DNA from 2 places in the Streptomyces sp. NPDC048191 genome. Region 1 is predicted to be linked to the other one. Evidence: riboswitches for the same ligand, from Rfam matches in the RefSeq annotation. Region 1 holds a riboswitch; the other holds the start of a gene.
The links. Region 1 has a riboswitch for cyclic di-AMP ahead of AB0D93_RS25840 (transglycosylase SLT domain-containing protein). Riboswitches for the same ligand answer to the same signal wherever they lie in the genome.
Positions count from the first base shown of each region.

Region 2: another riboswitch for cyclic di-AMP. It lies ahead of AB0D93_RS06255 (transglycosylase family protein); the one in region 1 lies ahead of AB0D93_RS25840 (transglycosylase SLT domain-containing protein).

Region 1 covers NZ_JBEZMO010000017.1:36,567-44,156, forward strand. The annotation lists gene AB0D93_RS25830 (sigma-E factor regulatory protein RseB domain-containing protein) at 1-717, opposite strand, end outside; gene AB0D93_RS25835 (polyprenyl synthetase family protein) at 1,170-2,180, opposite strand; cyclic di-AMP (ydaO/yuaA leader) riboswitch at 2,805-2,983, shown strand; gene AB0D93_RS25840 (transglycosylase SLT domain-containing protein) at 2,988-3,479, shown strand; gene AB0D93_RS25845 (HAD family hydrolase) at 3,625-4,437, opposite strand; gene AB0D93_RS25850 (FAD-dependent oxidoreductase) at 4,635-5,837, opposite strand; gene AB0D93_RS25855 (ATP-grasp domain-containing protein) at 5,884-7,128, opposite strand; gene fahA (fumarylacetoacetase) at 7,434-7,590, shown strand, end outside.
Region 2 covers NZ_JBEZMO010000003.1:94,469-102,058, reverse strand. The annotation lists gene AB0D93_RS06275 (nucleoside triphosphate pyrophosphohydrolase) at 1-660, shown strand, start outside; gene AB0D93_RS06270 (cytochrome P450) at 657-1,967, shown strand; gene AB0D93_RS06265 (DUF899 family protein) at 1,961-2,692, opposite strand; gene AB0D93_RS06260 (transglycosylase family protein) at 2,937-3,995, shown strand; cyclic di-AMP (ydaO/yuaA leader) riboswitch at 4,178-4,350, shown strand; gene AB0D93_RS06255 (transglycosylase family protein) at 4,355-5,044, shown strand; gene eno (phosphopyruvate hydratase) at 5,395-6,681, shown strand; gene AB0D93_RS06245 (septum formation initiator family protein) at 6,787-7,263, shown strand; partial or broken gene AB0D93_RS06240 (DUF501 domain-containing protein) at 7,291-7,590, shown strand, end outside.

The sequences.
Region 1 (7,590 bases):
CACGGCGATGCTGATCGCGCCGACCGTGGTGCCGGACTGCCGGGGCTTGATCAGCAGCTTGTAGGCGTCGCGGCCGGCGACCCGCTCGGTGCCGTCGACAGTGACGGACGTGGTGTCGTCCACCGACTTCAGGGCCTGGTCGGCGAAGTCCTTCGGGGTGGCCGGGGGCTCGGCCCTGCGGTCCTTGCCGGAGTCGGCAGAGATGCCGTGGGACACCTCGTTGCTCTTGCTGTCGTAGCCCCACACGTCCTTGCCGTTGTGGATGAGGCTGTACTCGGAACCGCTCTCCAGCAGCGACAGCTTCTGCTTGTCGGGGCCGCTGGCGGCGACGCGCAGCGTGTGCGTGCCGGAGACCAGCGAGGTGAGCTTGGACTGCGGGTCGGCGGAAGAGCCGTCGCCGGAGCCCTTGGCGGCGCCGGAGGCCAGGCTGTTCTCCAGGCCGCCGAGGTTGGGCAGGCCGAGGTCGGTGCTGGTGCGGACGGTGCCGGACAGCTGCTGCACATCCGACTTGGCGATCTTGTCGATGAGCTGCTGTGCGGTGATCCTCGGCAGGTCGGGGTCGCCGGAGGCGGCGAGCGCCGGGACCAGACCGATCGTGGCCGCGGCCACCCCCACCACCGCGACCGGCACCGCGTAGCGGGCGGCCTTGCGGCGTCCGCCACGCGGGTCCTCGTCCCGCGCGGCGTCCACTGCGTCGTCGGATTCGTACGGTGCCATGTGTGCCTTACCTCCGTCGTCGGCGGCGGCTGTCCTCACGCTGGTCCACCAGAGCCGCCATTCTCACCCGAATCGGTGAGGAGTGGTGATTTCCGTGGTGTCCATCTCACCAAATCGTCCATGAGGAAGCGTCAGACCTCGGAGCCAACTCCGTGTACGCCTGCGGTATGACACGTAGGGGCCGCGGCTCCCCCGACCCGTAAGGGTCTCACCGGAACGGACGTGACCGGAAGGGGACGCGCAGGGCCGTACGGCCGCCGGCACCGGCCGGGTGGGTACGGTCCGCGGGCACCGACCGTCCGCCGGCAGACCCGCTCCGCCCAGACGCCCGGTCGACTTGGTCCGGGCGGGTACGGCCCGCGGGCACCCGACCGTCCGCCGGCCGACTCGGTCCGGCCGGGCGTCAGCCGACTCGGGCCGGCCGGGGAGCGGCCGGTGCAGCCGGTGCGGCGTCAGCCGGCGCGGTGCACCACCGCGTCGCACAGTTCCAGCAGCGCCGCCTTGGCGTCGCACTCCCGCAGCGGCGCCAGCGCGGACCGGGCCTCCTCCGCGTACCGGACGGTGTCCCGGCGGGCCTGCTCCAGCGCGGGGTGGGCGCGCAGCGCGGACAGCGCCTCGGCGTGCCGGCCGTCGTCGCTGAGGTCGGAGTCGAGCAGCTCGCACAGCGCGCGGTCCTCGGGGAGGCCGAGCCGGGCCGCCCGCTCGCGCAGCCGGAGCACCGGGAGCGTCGGGATGCCCTCGCGCAGGTCGGTGCCCGGGGTCTTGCCGGACTCGTGGGAGTCGGAAGCGATGTCCAGGACGTCGTCGGCGAGCTGGAAGGCGACCCCGAGCCGCTCGCCGTACTGGGTGAGGACGTCGACGACCGTTTCGTCGGCGCCGGACATCATCGCGCCGAACCGGCAGGACACGGCCACCAGCGAGCCCGTCTTGCCGCCGAGCACGTCGAGGTAGTGCTCGACCGGGTCGCGGCCGTCCGAGGGGCCGGCGGTCTCCAGGATCTGGCCCGTGACCAGCCGCTCGAACGCGAGGGCCTGCACCCGTACCGCCTCGGGGCCGAGGTCGGCGAGGATCTGGGAAGCGCGGGCGAAGAGGAAATCGCCGGTGAGGACCGCGACGGAGTTGCCCCAGCGGGTGTTGGCGCTGTCCACACCGCGCCGCACGGCCGCCTCGTCCATGACGTCGTCGTGGTACAGCGTGGCCAGGTGGGTCAGTTCCACGACGACGGCCGAGGGCACGATGCCCGGCGCGTAGGGGTCGCCGAACTGGGCCGCGAGCATCACGAGCAGCGGCCGGAACCGCTTCCCGCCGGCCCGTACGAGGTGCTGCGCGGCCTCCGTGATGAACGGGACCTCGCTCTTGGTGGCCTCGAGCAAGCCTTCCTCGACAGCCGCCAATCCGGCCTGGACATCGGCTTCCAGAGCCTGGTCCCGCACGCTCAGCCCGAACGGCCCGACGACGGTCACGAGGGGTCTCCTGTCTGCTGGTGTCTGCTGGCGATTACACGGTTTGTCGATAGGTCGCTGCCATCACTCAAGTCAGCGTATCCGGTCCCTGTTCGATCACCGATAGCGCCCACCGGTCCAGCCCGGGCGGTATCGGATCATGACCGGTATGTTTTTGATCAAGTGGTAATAACGCACATTTATCGACTTAACAGGACCCCACACACTTTGTCGCGAACCGAGGAGCGAGCGGAGTAACGCCCGCACCTCGCCTTCGCGCCGCGACGATCATGCACCACGTGCCGACACCCACGGCCGTCGCAGCCAATACGACAACGACCGGCACCGCGTCACAGGTTCCACCGCCCGTCCGATCCACCCAAATCCCCCATGTCCGATTTGAACTGCTTTGCTATTTCGTGAGTTGGGTCACGGTCACCGGCCGGCACCCTGAACCCCCGGTCCGCCGCTCCCGCCGCGCCCCGTCGGCGAGTTGAGGGTTGGCAACCGCAAAGGATCAAGCACCCCATACGGCACAGACCAAGGTCAAATGGTGCGATGTGTGGATCCGGCACTTGTTCCCGACATGTGCTCTCGCATACGTTCCGGGCCAACCGGGCGGACGCCGAATCCTGCCGCCGCCCGCGTGACCCATCGACGAACTCATTCGTACGGCAGGAGCGGGGGACCCAGGTAAGTCGCCGGACCGGACGGCACACGTCGCACCGGAACGGCTAGGGGTGAAGCCGAGCCCATCCAGGGCACGGCCGGGCACCTCCCCGCCCGAACCCGACAGCTCACCTCGCAGGCGACGGAGAGGACTTCCCCATGCCTGCTGCCGCTCAGCCCCGCCCCACCCGGATGAACCGCCTCGTCCGCACCCTCGCCGTCGCCGGCACCGGTGCCGCCGTCCTCGCCCTGCCGCTCATCAGCGCCACCAGCGCCACGGCGGCCACCACCACGGCCACCGCGAAGGCCTCCACCACTCCCGCCGGGTACCCGAACAACCTCGACGGCTGGATCCGCGAGTCGCTCGCGATCATGGCCCAGAAGGGCATCCCGGGCACCTACAACGGCATCTACCGCAACATCATCCGGGAGTCCTCCGGCAACCCGAACGCCATCAACCTCTGGGACTCCAACGCCGCCAAGGGCATCCCGTCCAAGGGCCTGCTCCAGGTGATCGACCCGACCTTCAACACGTACCACGTGGCCGGCACCGCCTTCGACCCTTACGACCCGGTCGCCAACATCACCGCGGCCTGCAACTACGCCGCCGCGCGGTACGGCTCGATCGACAACGTCTTCAGCGCGTACTGATCGTCCCGCTCCCGCGGACCGGCACGACACCGGCCGTCCCGCACGCACCCACACCTGACGGACGGGGGCGTGCCGGACGGCCGCCGCGCATCCACCGGGCCCCGCACGGCGGGGCCCGGGCCCCGGGCGCCTACTGATGTGCCGGTCAGTCGGTCGGGAACAGTCTTTCGAGGACGACGGCGATGCCGTCGTCCTCGTTCGACAAGGTGATCTCATCGGCCACCGCCTTCAGTTCAGGGTGCGCGTTGGCCATGGCGACCCCGTACCCGGCCCACTCGAACATCGGGATGTCGTTGGGCATGTCGCCGAACGCCAGGGCCCGCGCCGCGGTGATCCCGAGCCGCTCGGCGGCCAGCGCGAGACCGGCCGCCTTGGTCACCCCGGACGGCTGGAGCTCCACGGTCCCCGGCCCCGACATGGTGACCGTCGCCAGCGAGCCCACCACCGAGCGCGCCACGGCCGCCAACTCGTCGTCGGACAGGGTGGCGTGCCGCAACAGCACCTTGCTGATCGGCGCGCACCACAGGTCGTCGCGCCGGCCGACCCGGACCGCGGGCAGGGTCGGGTGCGGCATCAGATAGCCGGGCTCGATGAGCGTGAGCCCGTCGACACCGTCCTGGTCGACGGCGGCATAGACCTGCCCCACCTCCGCCTCGATCTTGCCGAGCGCGGTCTCGGCCAGCTCCCGGTCCAGCCGGACCGACCACAGCAGCCGGCCGGCCGCGGCGTCGTAGACCTGTGCGCCCTGCCCGCACACCGCGAGCCCCGTGCAGCCCAGGAGCTCCAGGAGGGGCCGTACCCGCGGGGCCGGGCGGCCCGTCACGACCAGATGCCGGACACCGGCCCGCGCCACCCGCCCGAGCGCGGCGAGCGACCGGTCGGAGACGGTGTCGTCGCCGCGCAGCAGCGTTCCGTCCAAGTCGGTGGCGATCAGTGCGTACGCGGGGGAGGCTGCCATGATCAGAGAATACGGATCCCACGCCGCGCCGACTCACCTTGTCGCCCTGCGCACTTACGTACTGATCGCCCCCAAGTGCCCCTCGTCGAGCCGCTGATGGCGATGCCGGCGGTGAGGCGGTGGGTCCGGCGCCGGCTCCCGGTAGCGGTCGGCGGACCGGTCGCTGCCGGGATGCGCCGGACGCCGACGGGCCCCGCTCAGCCGTGCGCCGCCGCCAGGTGTTTCGCCAGTCGCGGCGAGGCGAACTCCGTACCGCAGACGAAGCGCATCACCGGGCCGTACGACGACGCCGCCGGCAGTCCGGTGAAGTACAGGCCGGGGACGGACGAGACATAACCGGGGCCGAGCTTCGGCGCGCCGCGGCTCACCGCGAGCCGGGTGCGCAGTTCGTGGCCGAGGAAGTCCATCGCCGCGATGTCGACGCGGTAGCCGGTGGCGGCGATGACGTGGTCGGCGGTGAGCCGCTCGGTGTGCCCGCCGTGGGTCCGTACGGTGAGGACGGGGCTGCCGTCGGGCGCCTCGGCGGCCATGACCCGGTCGACGTCCTGCACCTGCACGGCGCTCTCGAAGCGCTCGCGCAGCCACCAGGCGCCGAGCGGTCCGAGGACCCGGCGGACCAGGTAGTGGCGGGTGGCCTCGGGCAGATAGCGGTAGGGGTGCGGGTAGTAGCTGAGCGCCCACAGCGACCAGGCGTTGCCGAAGGGGGACTCGGGACGCAGCTTCGGCTGGTTCCAGGGCGGGGCGCCGAAGGCGACGCGCCCGCGGCCGCGCGCGACCACACGCACGCGTGCCCCCGCCTCGGCGGCGAGCGCCGCCGTCTCCAGCGCGGACTGGCCCGCGCCGATCACGATCAGCTCCTTGCCGGCGAACCGCCCCAGGTCGTGGTGCTGGGAGCTGTGCGAGAGGGGGCCCGTGGGCGCCGGTCCGTCGGCCGCGGCCCCCGCGAGCTCCGCCGGCAGGTGCGCCAGGCCGGACAGCCCGGTGGCGACGACGACGGCACACGCGGTGAACAGCTCCCCGGAGTCCAGCTTCAGTTCGAAGCCGCCGCTCTTGTCGCGGTCGACGGAGACGACCCGCACCTGCTCCAGGCCGGGCACCAGCTTCTGCTGGAACCACTCGCCGTAGGCGATGAACGTCTCCACCGGGATGATGTCCTCGTCGGTCACCAGGCGGCGGGTCCCGGCCGCGTCGCAGTAGTCGGCGAGGGTGTGGCCGGGCTGCGGGCAGTCGAAGTTCGAGGCGACGGGCGTCGACTTCAGGAGCATGCCCTCGGGCATGTGGTCACGCCAGCTGACCATGGGGTCGCCGAAGACGCGGACGGGGATGCCGCGCGCCCGCAGATGGGCGGCGGTGGACAGGCCGAACGGCCCGGCCCCGATGACTACAACCGGTCGAGTCACGAAGTCCCTCCCCAGGACATGGTGCGCCACTCGCTGGTGGCCTTGCCTACTTCGTGGAGGTGCCACTGCCGCGGCGGTTGGTCCGCCACAGCTGATAGAGGTGCTTCGCGCCCGGGCGCACGAAGCGGGCGAGCATCGTGAGGAACGGCAGCGGGTCGTCACCCGCGAGCCAGGCCAGCTCCGTCCCGCTCGCCCTGGCCGGCGCGTGCGGCGTCGTATAGCCGCTGCGGCGGTAGGCGAGGAGGGCGGGGAGGTCGATGTTCTCCACGACGTAGCGGTGGCCGGCGCGCTGTTCCCCCTCCGGAACGGGACGGCCGGTCAGGCTCAGGTGCATGGCGCGCACGACGTCCACGCCCGACTCGTTCTCGAAGAGCCGGAACTGGGCGCCCATGCGGGGGTTGAAGTCGAGGAGCTTGTACTGTCCGTCGCGCCGGTCGAAGCGCAGGTCCAGGTCGATGATGCCGCTGTAGCCGATCTGTTTGATGAAACGTGCGGCGAGGTCGGCGAGTTCCGGGTTGTCGACGACGTACGCGTTAGCCGTCATGCCGGCGTGCGGCGGCCACGAGCGGACCTTGACGCCGGTGAACAGCGCGAGCGGGCTCGCGTCCTGGTCGAAGCAGGCGTGCACGATCCAGTCCTCGGCCTGTTCGCGCGGCAGGTACTCCTGGAGGATCACGCCCGGCCGCGCGCCCCAGTCGCGGGCGAGGGTGAGCAGACCCTCGCGGGTGGCGATCCTCGTGGTGCCGTTGACGGCGGGCCGTTCGCGCCGGACGAATGCCTCGCGGTTCTTGGCCACCACCGGGAAGCGGGCCGTGTCGGCGAAGGCGACGATGTCCTCGTACGACTCCGGGAACGCCGACGCGGGAGCCGCGATGCCGTGCTCCACGCACAGTTCGTACAGACCCTGCTTGCTGGCGAGGCGGCGCGGCAGCGCGGGATCGACGCGCGGAAAGAGGAAGGACCCGGCCAGCTCGTCCTGGTGCTCGGCGATCAGTACGGCGGCCTCCTCGTCCGTCGGGACGAGGACGGTGGGGCGGCCGATCCGGCGGCCGATCCGCAGCAGTCCCCCGACCAGGTGGCCGGGGTCCTCCGCGCCGGTCGTCGGCCACACGAAGGCCTTCTTCAGATAGCGCGACGAGGCCGCGGGCGTGTACGCGTCCTCGGTGATGGCGTACATGGGCACGCCGAGCCGCCCCAGGCTGCGGATCGCGCCGACTCCGCCGTGGTGCAGCGGATAATCGCCGAACTTGACGATCAGCCCTGGTACGTCCCGGTCCGCCTCGAACGGCACACCGACGGTGTCTCCGGCCACGGGTCCCCCCACGTGTCCCCCCAATGGAACGGACCCACCCCGTCCGTGTCCCCAAAGGACGCTAAGCCGGAATTGCCGCCTCCGACAAGGCCTATTCGGACATTGCGAACTCTTTAGGCAGGGTGCGAGCAACCTTTCGAAGGTTCTTCGACGCGCACGTTTCGGACACCCCTCCAGGTGCCGCATGGGGCTCTGCCCAAGAGCCGCGTCACCGCCGTAACGTGTGGCCCGACCACATGGAACGATCGCCATGCATGGCCCGGATGAGAGTGAGGCAGCACCCCATGCCCCCCTTCGACGTCCCCGAGGGCGACCCCTTCGGACCGCACAACCTTCCCTATGGCGTGTTCTCGCCCTCCGGCAGCACGGAGCGGAGGGTCGGTGTCCGGCTCGGGGACCACGTCCTCGACGCGGGTGCCGCGGCGGCCGCCCTGGGCTCGC
Region 2 (7,590 bases), on a different contig from region 1:
GTCATGGACCGCATCCGCGCCGAATGCCCCTGGTCCTGTCGGCAGACCCACGAGGGCCTCGCCAAGTACGGCATCGAGGAGGCCTACGAACTGGTCGAGGCGATCGAGGCGGGCGACCGCGAGGAACTGCGCGAGGAACTGGGCGACGTCCTGCTCCAGGTCGTCTTCCACTCCCGGATCGCCGAGGAGCACCCGGACGCGCCGTTCTCCGTCGACGACGTGGCCGGCGGCATCGTCGCCAAGCTCGTCCACCGCCACCCGCACGTCTTCGGGGACGAGAAGGCCGAGACGCCGGAGGACGTCAAGGAGCACTGGCTGCGCACCAAGGCCGAGGAGAAGCGGCGCACCTCCGTCACCGAGGGCGTCCCGCTCGGCCAGCCCGGTCTGGCCCTCGCCGCCAAGCTCGCCTCCCGCACCCGCACGGCGGGCCTCGACGTTCCGCTCCCGCAGGGCGAGGGCGTCGGCTACCGGCTGCTGGCTCTGGCGGCCCACGCCGACGCGGAGGGCGTGGACCCGGAGGCGGCGCTGCGCGCGGCGGCGCGGGCGTACCGGGACGCCATCCGGGAGGCGGAGGGAGTCGCCCCCGAGGCGCTGGGCGCGGCCCCCGGCGACCACCGGGACCCGGAGGCGCACCGGGATCCGGATACCGTCGAGGAGTGACCGACCAGCCCCGCCCCCAGGCCGCCCCCGAACCGGCCGCCGACTCCGCTCCCGCCCTCTTCACCTGGGAGTTCGCCACCGACCCCTACCCGGCCTACGCCTGGCTGCGCGAGCATGCGCCCGTGCACCGGACGCGGCTGCCCAGCGGGGTCGAGGCCTGGCTGGTCACCCGGTACGCCGACGCCAAGCAGGCCCTCGCCGACCAGCGGCTCAGCAAGAACCCGGCGCACCACGACGAGCCCGCGCACGCCAAGGGCAAGACCGGCATTCCCGGTGAGCGCAAGGCGGAGCTGATGACGCATCTGCTGAACATCGACCCGCCGGACCACACCCGGCTGCGCCGCCTGGTCAGCAAGGCGTTCACCCCGCGCCGGGTGGCCGAGTTCGCGCCCCGGGTGCAGGAGCTGACCGACCGGCTCATCGACGGGTTCGCGGCGAGGGGTTCGGCCGACCTCATCCACGAGTTCGCCTTCCCGCTGCCCATCTACGCCATCTGCGACCTGCTCGGCGTCCCGCGCGAGGACCAGGACGACTTCCGGGACTGGGCCGGGATGATGATCCGCCATGGCGGAGGGCCGCGCGGCGGGGTCGCCCGGTCGGTGAAGAAGATGCGCGGCTACCTCGCCGAGCTGATCCACAGGAAGCGCGAGGCGCTGCCCGCCGAGCCCGCGCCCGGCGAGGACCTCATCTCCGGCCTCATCCGCGCCTCCGACCACGGTGAGCACCTCACCGAGAACGAGGCCGCCGCGATGGCCTTCATCCTGCTGTTCGCCGGTTTCGAGACCACCGTCAACCTGATCGGCAACGGCACCTACGCCCTGCTCACCCACCCCGGGCAGCGCGAGGGGCTCCAGCGCTCCCTGGCCGCGGGGGAACGGGACCTGCTGGAGACCGGCGTGGAGGAACTCCTGCGCTACGACGGCCCGGTGGAGCTGGCCACCTGGCGGTTCGCCACCGAGCCGCTCACCGTCGGCGGACAGGACATCGCGCCCGGGGACCCGGTGCTCGTCGTGCTCGCGGCGGCCGACCGGGACCCGGAGCGGTTCGCCGACCCGGACGTGCTGGACCTCGCCCGCCGCGACAACCAGCACCTCGGCTACGGCCACGGCATCCACTACTGCCTCGGTGCGCCGCTCGCCCGGCTGGAGGGCCAGACCGCGCTCGCCACCCTGCTCACCCGCCTGCCCGATCTGCGGCTCGCCGCCGATCCGGCCGACCTGAGATGGCGCGGCGGGCTCATCATGCGGGGCCTGCGCACCCTGCCGGTGGAGTTCACACCGGTCCGGGCGGCCACCGGCGGTCAGTAGTCCAGTCCCGCGAACCAGTCGCCACGGCCGGCCGGCGTGAGGTCCAGGAGGTGCCAGACGGGGTTGAGGAGGTCGAGGCCGCGCTGGTCGATGTCCTCGGACATGCGCGGGTGGGCGGAGTAGAAGTGCCGGACCGTACCGTCGGGCTCCCGGGTGAAGACGGAGACGGTGGAGTCCTGCGCGCCGTCCTCGTCCTCGCTGCCGAGGTCGTACTTGAAGGTGCTGTCCCCGGCGCTCAGCAGGCGCAGCCGGGACCAGTCGCGTGCGCGGGCGTGCCGGCGCAGGGTGGCCGGGTCGGCGGCCGCGACGACGACGAGGTCGGCGTTACGGGCGACATGGCGGGCGACCCCGTTGAAGCCGTCGATCCACAGGGTGCACATCGGGCACGGGGCGGTCTGCCGTTTGCCGTACATGAAGTGGTAGACGATCAGCGGCCGGTCCGGGCCGCCGGTGAACAGCTCGCCCAGGGAGACCTCACGCACCGGCGTGTCGCCCGCGTCGAGGTCGGCGGGGCCCTCGAGGAAGACGTAGTCGCCCACTTCGGCCCCCTGCGGAAGCGCTCTGCGCAGGGCCGCGACCTTCTCGCGGTGCCGCATGAGGTCGATCTCGGCGTCACGGAGCTCCTCGCGGGCGGCGAGGTAGTCCGCGGACTCGCCGGGCAGTCGGGTGTGCCGCACCATCGTGTCCTCCTGGCTGGGAAGCCCCCGGATCGTGTCATCGGCCATGGTTCCGGCCGCCCGGTGTGCCGCGCGTGAGGCGGCGCCGTTCCCGACGGGTGACACAGCGGGTGAGAGGGGGTCCCGGCCGCCGCTCACGGCAAGATGACGAACATTCAACTCTGTGATCTTCACGTGATCTACGCGGCATTAACTTGTGACAAGTGATCGTCTGCCGATACGTTCACCCATCAGTGTGGCGAGGAGTACCAGTTCGCCGCGCCGGTTCTGCTCTCGCACGAAAGGCTTCCGCATGCTCTCCGGGAACGGTCGTCACCGTCGCCCCCGTCAGGCTCCGGCCCTCCTCGTCGCGGCCGGAGTGACCGGCTCCGCCATCGCCATCCCGCTGCTCGGGGCCGCGAGCGCCAGCGCGGCCGACGGAACCACGTGGGACAAGGTCGCCGAGTGCGAGAGCGGCGGTTCCTGGAGCGCCGACACCGGAAACGGTTACTACGGTGGCCTGCAGATCTCGCAGGACGACTGGGACAAGTACGGCGGCACGCAGTACGCCGAGAGCGCCGACCAGGCGAGCCGTTCCCAGCAGATAGCCGTCGCCGAGAAGATGCTCGCCGACCAGGGCACCAAGCCGTGGGCCATGTGCGCGCTGACCGCCGGGCTGACCTCCCACTCCGGTTCGGTCGACGTCGACACGGGCCTCGGCGGCTCCGGCGACAGCGGCGGTTCGGGCGACGTCTCCGGCTCGTCCGGCGGCTCGGACTCGTCCGACCTGTCGGATTCGTCCCAGTCCGGCTCCGGTTCCCAGTCCGGCTCCGCCGCCGAATCCGGCTCGGACTCCTCGGGCTCCTCCTCGGACTCGGGCGCCACGCCGGCGCCGAGCCGGAGTGAGGATGCGGGCAAGACCCCGGAGGCGACCGGCGACTCCACCGGAAGCAGCACCCCCAAGTCCGACAAGTCGGACTCGACCGGCGGCGGGGACTCGCAGGGGAGCGGCAGTTCGCCCGCGACGACCCCCGGCACCGAGGACTCGGACAATTCCCCGCAGAGCGGCGGTTCTTGGAGCCTGGTCGACACCGGCGCGCTCAGCAGTGGTGGACGTCACCGGGGTGAGAGTGCGGACGAAAGCGTGACAAACGGTCAGAACGCCACGTCCTCCGGGCGTCACGCCGGCGGTGCGGCCGACACCTACACCGTGCGCGAGGGCGACTCCCTCGCCTCCATCGCCGACGCGCTCGGCGTCGACGGCGGATGGCATGCGCTCTACGCCCAGAACAAGAAGGCCATCGGCGCCGACCCGAACCAGATCACCGCCGGTCAGACCCTGAAAGTCAAGGGCGAAAAGGACGCCGAATAGGGAGAGTTGACGCCCCTTTTCGCGAACGATGTCCGGTTTGGCGAAAGTGTGGGATGAGTCTCAGAAGCCCTGATCGTCTTTGAAATTCCGTCGATCGCGTGTCTACGGTCAGGACCGCTCGTCACCACGAGCCCCGGCAGTCGCAACGCCGAATCCTGCCAGCGGTTGCCCGGGAACAGTCGTCGCGTCATGCGCCGTAGGCAGGAGCGGGGGACCCAAGGTAAGCGCCGGGCCCAGCGGTTGACGCTGGACCGGCTTGGGGTGAAGCCGCGCCTCGCGAGAGCGAGCGTGCGGCCGGGCAACTCAACCGGCCCGAACCCGACAGCTCACCTCGCAGGCGTCGGTGAGGGGATCGATCCATGCTGTTCTCCGGCAAGGGCAAGCACCGTCGTCCGTCCAAGGCCGTCCGCGCCATCACGCTCGCCGGTGTCACCGGCGCCGCCGTCGCCGCCCCGCTGATGGCGGCCGGCAACGCCTCCGCCGCCACCGCCTCCGAGTGGGACGCGGTCGCCCAGTGCGAGTCCGGTGGCAACTGGTCCATCAACACCGGCAACGGCTTCTACGGCGGCCTGCAGTTCACCAACTCCACCTGGGCGGCGTACGGCGGCACCGCCTATGCCTCGCGTGCCGACCTCGCCACCAAGGCGCAGCAGATAGCCGTCGCCGAGAAGGTCCTCGCGGGCCAGGGCAAGGGCGCCTGGCCGGTCTGCGGCACGGGCCTGTCCTCCGCCGCGTACAACGGCTCCGCTCCCACCACCTCGTCGAAGACCACCTCGTCGGGCACCACGACCCGCTCCACCGGCCAGCAGGCCGCCACCCGCTCCACCACGCGCACGGCCCCCTCGGCGAGCAAGACCGTCACCACCCCGACCGGCAAGAAGGTCAAGAAGGGCGACGGCGAGTACAAGGTCGTCAAGGGCGACACCCTCAGCGCCATCGCCGAGAAGCACCACGTCCAGGGCGGCTGGAAGAAGCTCTTCGAGCTGAACAAGGACATCGTCGAGGACGCCAACCTCATCTACCCGGGCCAGCAGCTGCACCTGAAGTGACACCTGGCTCCGACCGGACCCACAGTGCCCTCACATCCCCGGCCCGCACGCTGAAGGCCTCGTGAGGGCCACCCCCCGTCCCCACGGGCTCCCCGCCCCGGCGCGTGTTCCCCCGTACGCGCCGGGGCGGGGTCTTTGCTTTCGCCACCGGTCACCCCTACCGTTTCCCCGCTCTTCACCCCCACCCCCCTTTGTTCCGCTCATGAACAATGGGTACCGTCTGCGTGTCCTCCCCGTCCACGGGACGGTCGGTCGGTCGCTGATCCCCCGGGGACGGTTAGGCTCTAGTCGCAAGGCGGAGCCGTGAGGCGGACCGCCCCGCACTACCAGCGTCACATTCCAAGAAGGAGATGCTCGTGCCGTCCATCGACGTCGTCGTAGCCCGGGAAATCCTGGACTCCCGAGGCAACCCCACGGTCGAGGTCGAGGTCGGCCTCGACGACGGCAGCACGGGTCGTGCCGCCGTCCCGTCCGGCGCCTCGACCGGTGCCTTCGAGGCCATCGAGCTGCGCGACGGTGACTCCAACCGTTACCAGGGCAAGGGCGTCGAGAAGGCCGTCCTCGCCGTCATCGAGCAGATCGGCCCGGAGCTGGTCGGTTACGACGCCACCGAGCAGCGCCTGATCGACCAGGCCATGTTCGACCTGGACGCCACCGACAACAAGGGCTCCCTCGGCGCCAACGCCATCCTCGGCGTCTCCCTCGCCGTCGCCCACGCCGCCTCCGAGGCGTCCGACCTTCCGCTCTTCCGCTACCTGGGCGGCCCGAACGCGCACCTGCTGCCGGTGCCGATGATGAACATCCTCAACGGCGGTTCGCACGCGGACTCCAACGTGGACATCCAGGAGTTCATGATCGCCCCGATCGGCGCGGAGTCCTTCTCCGAGGCCCTGCGCTGGGGTGCCGAGGTCTACCACACCCTGAAGAAGGTCCTGAAGAGCAAGGGCCTGGCCACCGGCCTCGGCGACGAGGGCGGCTTCGCCCCGAACCTCGGCTCCAACCGCGAGGCCCTCGACCTCATCCTCGAGGCCGTCAAGGAAGCCGGTTACGCCCCCGGTGAGCAGATCGCCCTCGCGCTCGACGTCGCCGCCTCCGAGTTCTACAAGGACGGCAAGTACCTCTTCGAGGGCAAGGAGCGCTCCGCCGCCGAGATGACGGAGTACTACGAGGAGCTCGTCGCCTCGTACCCGCTCGTCTCCATCGAGGACCCGCTGTTCGAGGACGACTGGGCCGGCTGGAAGGTCATCACCGACCGACTCGGCGACAAGGTCCAGCTGGTCGGCGACGACCTGTTCGTCACCAACCCCGAGCGCCTGGCCCGCGGCATCGAGGAGGGCACCGCCAACGCCCTGCTGGTCAAGGTCAACCAGATCGGCTCGCTGACCGAGACCCTGGACGCCGTCGAGCTCGCCCAGCGCAGCGGCTACAAGTGCATGATGTCCCACCGCTCCGGCGAGACCGAGGACGTCACCATCGCCGACCTGGCCGTCGCCACCAACTGCGGCCAGATCAAGACCGGCGCCCCGGCCCGCTCCGAGCGTGTCGCCAAGTACAACCAGCTGCTGCGCATCGAGGAGATCCTCGACGACGCCGCGGTGTACGCGGGCCGCTCGGCCTTCCCCCGCTTCAAGGGCTGATCCAACCACGGCCAAGTCTCAGCCAGTCGTACGTACGTCCCCGTACCCGGTCCCGTACCGTGTCCGGGGACGTACGCACGTGTGAAAGGGGAGGCGAAGAGCCACATGGCCGTCAGGGACCGGGACCGTTTCTCCACCGCGACCAGGCTGCGGCTGCTCGGCGAGCAGACGGCGGCCCGGGTCTACCGTTCCCAGACCAAGCGTCAGGCCCGCCGTTCGCGGCTCACCGGCCGCGCGGCGCTGCTCGCGCTGGTGCTGTGCTCGCTGATCGTCGCGCTCGCCTACCCGATGCGGCAGTACGTCTCCCAGCGCGCGCAGATCTCCGACCTCCAGCGGCAGCAGGAGCAGGCCCGCAAGCGGGTCGAGCAGCTGCGCGACCTCAAGGCGCGCTGGCAGGACGACTCCTACGCCGAGCAGCAGATCCGGCGCCGGCTGCACTACGTGATGCCCGGGGAGACCGGGTACGTGGTGATCGACCCGGGCGCGGCCAAGCAGTCCCGTGCCTACCTCGGGGCCGCCCGCCGGCCCTGGTACGCGAACGTCTGGGACGGCGTCGACAAGTCCGACGCCTCCGACCAGTAATGGATAGAAAGCCGATCTGAAGCAGTCATGGAAACGCCCCCGCCGCCCACTCCGCGCACCGAGCCCACCGACGCGGACGTCGAGGCCTTCAAGCAGCAGCTCGGCCGCCCGCCGCGGGGCCTGCGGGCCATCGCGCACCGCTGCCCGTGCGGTCAGCCGGACGTCGTGGAGACCGCGCCGCGGCTGCCCGACGGTACGCCCTTCCCGACGACGTACTACCTGACGTGTCCGCGCGCCGCCTCGGCGATCGGGACGCTGGAGGCGAACGGCGTCATGAAGGAGATGACCGAGCGGCTGCAGACCGACCCCGAGCTGGCCGCCGCCTAC